2 regions of the Faecalibacterium sp. AF27-11BH genome follow, and region 2 is predicted to be linked to the other one. Evidence: a T-box and tRNA genes for the amino acid it is inferred to sense, from the RefSeq annotation. Region 2 holds a T-box; the other holds one or more tRNA genes.

Region 1 (4,154 bases), on a different contig from region 2:
GGAAACCACCACTGTGGCCCGTTTCGGTAAGGCGGGGGAGGACAAGCGTAATGACTGACGAGGAACTGGAACATCGCCTGACAGCGGTCGAAAACCGTGCACAGAGCAACACCCACCGGCTGGACGAGCTGGGGAAGCTGACCGATGCAGTAAACGGCATGAACACCAATATCAAGTTGACCATCCAGCAACTCGAAAACACAAACAAGAGCCTTGAAATTGTAACGGCTCAAAACAAAAAGCAGGACGACCGCCTGACCGCGCTGGAAAAAGCCCCAGGAACATTTGGGAACAAACTTTGGTGGGCTGTGATTGCGGCGCTGGTTTCCGGCCTTGTGGCCTATGAACTGACGATGCTTCTGCACTGAAATGAAAATGCCCCGCTGGCATCCGGATGGATTGCTGGCGGGGCATTTTTTGTTTGTCTGGAAGTTTTGCACAAAGGAAATGTGCAAAGTGTGGAAAAATTGCGAATTGACAACGGTATACCGTATAATTTACGCTTAAAACGAAAATAAACGCCATAGTCGAAAGGAGGAAAACGGCGTGCGAGTGTTCAAACAGCTTACGCTTACAGACCGAATCCGTATTGAAAAGTGGTTGAAAGATGGGCTGAGAGTAAAGGAAATCGCAGACAGGTTGCGGGTTGACCCGTCCACGGTGTACCGGGAACTGAAACGCGGCAGCTACGACAAGTTGGACGGTAAGACGTGGAAGCTGATTCCTACATATAGCCCGGATATTGCAGAACAAAGGTATCAGGCACATCTTCGGGAGAAGGGACCAAACCTTAAGATTGGCAAGGATCATGAGCTTGCAAGCTATATCGAGCAGACCATTATAGATAAGGACTGTTCACCGGCTGCTGTGTACGGTTATGCCTTGGAAGAAGGACGAACATTCAAAACGCATATATCTGTGCCTACCATATACAGCTACATCAAAAAGGGCGTGTTCCTGAACTTGACGCAAAAGGCTCTGCCCAGACATGGAGTGCATAAGGGCGACTATAAAAAGGTGAAAACAAAGGATCCTGCTCGTGCGCCTGCCGGTGAGAGCATCGAAAAACGCCCGGCGGAAGTAAAAGACCGTGAAGAATTTGGACACTGGGAAATGGACACGGTATATTCTGGCAAGAAGAAAAGCACGGTTGCGCTGCTGGTGCTGACTGAGCGCAAGACCCGGAACGAAAATATTATAGTGGTGCCAGATCGCCGCGCAGAGACGACCGTGCGGGCAATCAATGCACTGGAACGGAAGTTGGGTGCAGAGAAGTTTGGCATTATCTATAAGAGCATCACAGTGGACAACGGCAGTGAGTTTGCATTGGCCGACCAGCTGGAACAGTCCTGCATCACCGGAGATAAGCGGACGAAGGTGTACTATTGTCATCCGTATTCTTCTTGGGAACGCGGGAGCAATGAGAATGTGAACGGCATGATTCGCCGCAGGCACCCGAAAGGCACAGACTTCTCAAAGGTCACGGCAGAGGAAATCGCGGCTACGGAGAACTGGATCAACAGCTATCCCAGAAAAATTTTCGGCTATAAGAGCGCCGGCACAATGTTCCGCGAATGCCTACGGGAGCTTGGTCTGACAGCATAAGCGACACGAAAGCAGAAAACCGTTGGTAAAATCGAACAATAGAGGGCGGCTGCAAGCGGAGAAAACTTGACGGCCTGTCTGCTTTACGCTAAAATCCACAAAAATAAGGCCGAAAATTTGTTGCATTTAATGCTTTACTTTTCAGAAGAAAAAATAAATCAAAAAAATACTTGACATCCGCCCGCCCTTGTGGTATTATACTTGAGCAGTCAGCGAGAACCGCTGAGAGCACAAAGTAAATATCGCGGGGTGGAGCAGTCTGGTAGCTCGTCGGGCTCATAACCCGAAGGTCGTTGGTTCAAATCCGGCCCCCGCAACCACCAAGCGTTCTGAGATCTCTCAGAACGCTTTTTTTGTTGTCTGTATCCGATACGAAGAAGGGGCTGCTGCACATCGCTTTAGCCGAAAGTGCAGCAGCCCCTCTTACTGTATCAAAAATTTACACCCACTCGCCGCTGAAATGGTAGCTGCCAACAAGGCCCGCACCGATGTGAACAACGTTTCTTCCATGGGCCGTGATGGCTCCGGCATCCGCATGATGATGTGGGCAGGCGCTACCATGGAGGCAGGCCCCCGTGCAGGTCAGGCAGCCGGCATCAACAGTCGTCCGTCCTTCCCCTTCGGCGGTATCTGGCCCATCTTTGGCAACGACGGCAAGCGTTTCTTCAATGAGACCATCACCCGCCACGGCTCATCCGCAGCTGTTACCATGTGGCCGAGAACGCGCCTGTCACCATGCGCACCTGCCCGGCGGACATCAACGGCGCGAACATGCCGTTCTACAACCGCTCCCACATCACCCGGTACGATCTGGAGCTGTACTCGCTGGAGCCGCTGGATTTCTGCACGCTGGATACCCTCAACTATACCCAACAGATGCCCTACATCACCCACGGCTTCCTGCGGGCGGACAGCCGCAACAGCATGGGCTTCATCCTGCTGTACGGCAAAAAGAACGTCTCCCGCTACGGCTTCCGTCACTCGGTACTGGAGGCCACACGCCGCCCGGTGTGCCATGTCATCATGCAGCGCTGCGCGGGCAGGGATATGCTGGACGATGCCGCTGCCGAGGCCCAGCTGGCCGAGGCGGATGAACTGTTGACGGCTGTGGGCTTTGTGCAGTATCTGCCGCGGCGCTGGGCAAAGCCCGGCTGCGAGGATAAATTCTGGCAGGGTGCTGCTGCCGGCATGGATGTGCTGGCCTTCGGCCTTTGCGCCTGCACAAAGCTGGACGGCATGGAGACCACCAACACCGGTGACCTGAGCGTTTATCTTGCACACAGTGCGGATTATGAGCAGATCACTGTGTCCACCGTTCCGGCAGAAAAAACCGAATAACAGCTGCAAAGCACAGCTTTTCCCAGCCAATGGGAAGGGCTGTGCGCCGCGGCACTGGCCCTTGGCTGCGTGAGCAGGCGGCAGCAGCGCCCGCAAGGTGATGGCCTACGAAGCCCTGATGCGCTCCGATATGGAAGCGCTGCGCTCACCCGCTACCATCATGAAGCTGGCGCAGGAGCAGGGCGCACTGTGCGAGATCGAGCGGCTGACCTTCTTCAAATCGCTGGAGACCTTCGACCACCCGCGCAACATGCAGATCATTGCCGAGGGCGTGGAGACCGCCGCCGAACTGCGCAAGGTCATCGAGCTGGGTGCGGATGCGCTGCAGGGCTACTTCCTTGCAAAACCTGCCGCCGTACCGGCCAAAATGGCACCTGCCGCCCGCAAGGTCATTGCCGAGTACAGCTCTGCATCCGACAACGGCTGAATACGAACATAAAAAGTCCCGCAGAAATGCGGGGCTTTTTGCATCTGCCACTGGCGTATTGCAGTTTGCTGCGGTATACTGGAACCGGGCAAACAACAGCACAGGAGGTGCTTTTTTATTATGGTACAGGTAGACCTTATCACCGGCTTTCTGGGCGCAGGCAAAACCACCTTTCTGCGCCGGTATGTCCGGTATCTGGTGGCACAGGGCCACAATGTCTGCATTCTGGAAAACGACTTCGGCGCAGTGAACGTGGATGCCATGCTGGTGCAGGACCTTCTTGGCCCGAACTGCGACCTTGAGACCATCAGCGGCGGATGCGACTGCGACACCCACCAGCGCCGGATGCGCACCAAGCTCATTGCCATGGCCATGCGCGGGTTCGACCGGGTGGTGGTGGAACCCAGCGGCATCTTTGATGTGGACGAGTTTTTTGATGTGCTGCGGGACGACCCGCTGGACCGCTGGTATCACATCGGCAATGTGATCGCCGTAGTGGATGCCATGCTGCCGGAAACGCTTTCGCCGCAGGCTGAGTACGTGCTGGCATCCGAGACGGCCAACGCGGGCCGGGTGCTGGTCAGCCGTACCCAGCTGGCCGGGCAGCAGCAGACCGCTGCCGCCGTGGCCCACCTGACCCGTGCGCTGGAGGGCTGCAAGTGCTCCCGCCGCTTTGCGCCGGAAGAGATCATCACCAAGGACTGGGCACGGCTTACCGATGCCGACCTTGCCGCCATTGCGGCCTGCGGCTGCAGGCAGGCCAGCTGCGAAAAGCTGCATTTTG
Region 2 (4,154 bases):
CATCAGCAGGGCCCACAGCACATAGCCTGCCCCGCAGATGAAGGCCAGATACAGCATGACCACCACCGCCAGTGCGCTCTGCACATGGAGACTGCCGCCCAGCACAGTGCCCAGCACGAACAGTGCCAGACCGCCCACGAACAGGTTGATGAAGCAGACGGCAAAGCTGTCTGCTTTTTTGGTCACGGATTTGTTCCACGGGCCGGACAGGGTAAAGATGATGGTAGCGGCCATCATGCAGAACACGCCCCAGCCGCTTCCGCTGCCGTGGTTGCCCAGCGTGCCGATGAGCACGCCCGCAAAGCCGATGACACAGCCCAGCGTTTTGGCAGCGGTCATGCGGTCGGCGTTGCCGTAGATGAAATGGGCAAAAATCACGCCCAGAAAGCTCTGGGTGCTGTTCAGGATACCGCCAAAGGCACCCGTGAGCATGGCAACAGCGATGTAATAGAATGCGTACTGGGTCGTGGTCTGCCACAGGCCCAGAGCACAGCACTCCGCTGCCACTTTGCCGCGGGGAAACTTGGGCAGGCGGCTCTGCAACAGAACACTGCCCAGAAGCACCAGAAAGCTGCCCAGCATGAACCGCACACCGGCAAAGCAGAAGATGGAGGCGGTGCTGCCGGAATCAATGGAGAACAGCCGGTAGCCCAGCTTGATGAAGGGGAAGGCCGAGCCCCACAGCACATTGCAGAAGATGGCCAGCAGCACGGCAAACACCGGCGTGCCGAAAATTTTATCCAGCCATTCCGCGTGGGAAAGCGTTTTGTTTTCCTGCATGGCGGCTCAGTGGATGCGGCTGCCTACGGGGGTGTCGTCGCCGTAGAAAGCGATGGAGCAGCCGCCGTCGGCGGTATCAGCAGCAAAGATCATGCCCTCGCTGACGTACTTGCCCTTCATCATCGGGCGGGGAGCCAGATTGCACACAATGCCGATCTTCTTACCGATCAGGTCTTCCGGCTTGAACCACTTTGCAATGCCGGAAAGGATGCAGCGCTCCCGCTCGCCGTCGAACACGGTCAGGTGCAGCAGCTTCTTGCTCTCCTTCAGGTTCTCGCAGGCGCGCACCTCGGCCACGCGCAGCTCCACCTTGCAGAAGGTGTCAAAGTCGATCTCTTCCTCGTGGGTAAAGTCCACGGTGCTCTCCTCGGCGGGGGCGGCAGCCTTCTTCTCTGCTTCGGCCTTGGCCTTGTTGGCAGCTTCGGCAGCGGCCTTGCGTTTCTCGTCCTCTTCCTTCAGGTGGGCAATTTCCTTTGCCACATCGATGCGGGGGAACAGTGCCTCGCCCTTGTGCACGGTGTAGGTCTCCTGTGCGCCGTAGGTGGTCTTGGTCAGGTCCAGAGCAGATGCGTCCAGACCCAGCTGTTCCATCATCTTGGGTGCGGTGGTGGGCAGGTATGCGTTCAGCAGGATGCCGCACACGCGCAGTGCCTCGCACAGGTGGTACAGCACGCTCTCCAGACGGGCCTTGTTGGCCTCGTCCTTGGCCAGCGCCCAGGGTGCGGTCTCGTCGATGTACTTGTTGGCGCGCTGGATGACCGCAAAGATCTCCATCAGGGCCTGCGGGATGGTCAGGCTGTCCATGTCGGCCGTGACCTTGGCGGTCAGCTCGTTGACCATGGTCTCCAGCTCGGTGTCAATGGCCTCGGTACCGGCCACATTGTGCACGGTGCCGCCGAAGTACTTCTCGCACATGGCGACCGTGCGGCTGAGCAGGTTGCCCAAATCGTTCGCCAGATCGCTGTTGATGCGGGTGATCAGGGCTTCGTTGGTGAACATGCCATCGTTGCCGAAGGGAATCTCACGCAGCAGGAAGTAGCGGATGGCATCCACGCCGTAGCGGTCGCACAGGATCACAGGGTCCACCACGTTGCCCACGGACTTGGACATCTTGCCGCCGTTCATCAGCAGCCAGCCGTGGCCGAACACCCGTTTGGGCAGGGGCAGATCCAGAGCCATCAGCATGGCGGGCCACAGAATGGTGTGGAAACGCAGGATCTCCTTGCCCACCATGTGAAGGTCGGCAGGCCAGAACTTGTCGTAGTCGTGATATTTTTCGTTACCGTAGCCCAGCGCGGAGATATAGTTGCTCAGGGCGTCCACCCACACATACATGGTGTGCTTGGGGTCGAAGGGCACGGGGATGCCCCACTTCACGGAGGTGCGGGACACGCAGGTGTCCTGCAGGCCCTGCTTGATGAAGGCGATCATCTCGTTCTTGCGGCTCTCAGGCTGGATGAACTGGGGGTTCTCCTCGTAGAGCTTCAGCAGGCGGTCGGCATACTTGCTGGTCTTGAAGAAGTAGGCTTCCTCGTGTGCGTCGTACACTTCGCGGCCGCAATCGGGGCACTTGCCGTCCACCAGCTGGCTGTCGGTCCAGAAGCTCTCGCAGGGCTTGCAGTAGTGGCCGATGTACTCGCCCTTGTAGATGTCGCCCTGCTCATACAGCTTGGTGAAAATTTTCTGGCAGGACTCCATGTGGTAGTCGTCGGTGGTGCGGATGAAGCGGTCGTAGCTGACGTCCAGCAGCTTCCACAGATCCTTGACGGTGGCTACGATCTTGTCCACATACTCCTTGGGGGTCACACCGGCATCGGCAGCCTTGTCCTGAATTTTCTGGCCGTGCTCGTCGGTGCCGGTCAGGAACATGACGTCATAGCCCTGCATCCGCTTGAAGCGTGCCAGTGCGTCGCAGGCGACAGTGGTATAGCTGTGGCCGATGTGCAGCTTGTCGCTGGGGTAGTAGATGGGAGTGGTGATGTAGAATGTCTTGTGCTCACTCATAGGTTGATACTCTTCCTTTCCTGATTTGGCGGGGGACGAAAAAAGCCCTCATCCTGCCGGACTGAGCCGGACAAGGACGAGAGCCTGAAACTTTCGTGGTACCACCTTGCTTCGCCGCACCCTTGCGGGCGCAGCCTTTTGCCGGGCCAAAAAGCACGGCGCAGCGCGGTAACGGGCGCACCCGTCGCAGGCTCAATTTTCACCTGCGCAGCTCCGAGACCATCTTCGGCATCGCGCGGCCTGCCCGGTTCCATCCTTCGGGCTTTCTGTCAGGCGCAGACGGTGCGTACTCTTCTCTTCACAGCCAATTTACACTGTTATGTCTATAATACGCAAAAACGGTGGGTTTGTCAACATTAAATCTCGTAATCCAGACAGAACCGTGCCTTGGTGTAGGGCCGCACCTTGCCGTCGGCCACAGCCACATGGGCGGGATGGACGGAGTAGCCCTTGAGGGCCTCGGCGCTTTCAAAGGTGGTGTCCAGCATCAGGTCGGCGGTGGAAGAGGGGAGACCGTTGATGTTGACATGCACTTCCACAAGGCCGGGGATCTTGCCGGCCAGACTTTCCAGCCCCTCTTTGATGCCTGCCTTGACGGCGGCTTTTTCGGCATCGGACAGCTCGTCCTTCAGCTGCCACAGGATCACATGCTTGACCATAATAAAATACCTCCTGCGTTTTTTCTCATTGTAGCAGGATGAGAAAACGAACGCAAGAGGAAAGCTGCAAAGTATTATTGGGGTGCGAACAGCAGAACCACCAGAAGCACGGCACAGAGCACCGAAACTACGATGCCCTCCAGCCGGGTCAATTTGATGTACTCTTCCGTGGGCTCAGGTACCTGCGTGTACCGCCTGCGGGAGCGCAGGGCAATGGCATCTTCCGGATGCAGCGCCATAAAAATGCCGAACCCGATGCCGAAAAGTGCGGTTAAGATCGCACAGATGACTTCCATAGCAACCTCTCACTTTTTGTTTTTGTCGTCCCTGCTCAGAGTATAGCACAGATACGAGATCAGCAGGGCAGCGCACAACACGAGCGCTGCCACCATCAAAATGGAGTGCAGCGGCTCGACCCTGGGAAGAAAGGTGTTGACCAGATAGAGTGCACCGCAAAGGATCGAAGCAATGCCGTAAAATTTGCGGAAGTGCTTCTTTTCGTCCTCACTGCTCCATCCGGTGCCGGTGCCATTGTACAGATCCCGGATGCCGCGGTACAAAAACAGCACACCCAGCGCGGCGTTCAGCCAATCCCAGTCCGAAAGATTCAAATTCATGGTGGCCCCTTTCCGGCTGTCAATCCGCACTATGGTTCCAGCTTTCGTAAGCGACAAGATAAAGAAGGTCTCCCACGATGGCGATGCCGAAGAT

The links. A T-box is a leader RNA that pairs with one kind of tRNA and senses whether it is charged. The one in region 2 lies ahead of metG (methionine--tRNA ligase), so its partner is inferred to be a tRNA-Met.
Region 1: it has a tRNA-Met gene. The T-box ahead of metG (methionine--tRNA ligase) is inferred to sense a tRNA for this amino acid. The anticodon was not compared.

What each region holds. Positions count from the first base shown of each region.
Region 1 covers NZ_QVGS01000008.1:59,248-63,401, reverse strand. The annotation lists gene DWY76_RS09065 (hypothetical protein) at 1-58, shown strand, start outside; gene DWY76_RS09060 (hypothetical protein) at 51-368, shown strand; gene DWY76_RS09055 (IS30 family transposase) at 547-1,605, shown strand; tRNA gene DWY76_RS09050 (tRNA-Met) at 1,849-1,925, shown strand; gene DWY76_RS13850 (hypothetical protein) at 2,045-2,293, opposite strand; gene DWY76_RS09045 (hypothetical protein) at 2,317-2,943, shown strand; gene DWY76_RS09040 (EAL domain-containing protein) at 3,044-3,370, shown strand; gene DWY76_RS09035 (GTP-binding protein) at 3,491-4,154, shown strand, end outside.
Region 2 covers NZ_QVGS01000009.1:44,102-48,255, reverse strand. The annotation lists gene DWY76_RS09705 (DMT family transporter) at 1-780, opposite strand, end outside; gene metG (methionine--tRNA ligase) at 787-2,784, opposite strand; T-box leader at 2,854-3,095, opposite strand; gene DWY76_RS09690 (Dabb family protein) at 3,141-3,443, opposite strand; gene DWY76_RS09685 (hypothetical protein) at 3,518-3,739, opposite strand; gene DWY76_RS09680 (hypothetical protein) at 3,749-4,060, opposite strand; gene DWY76_RS09675 (hypothetical protein) at 4,080-4,154, opposite strand, start outside.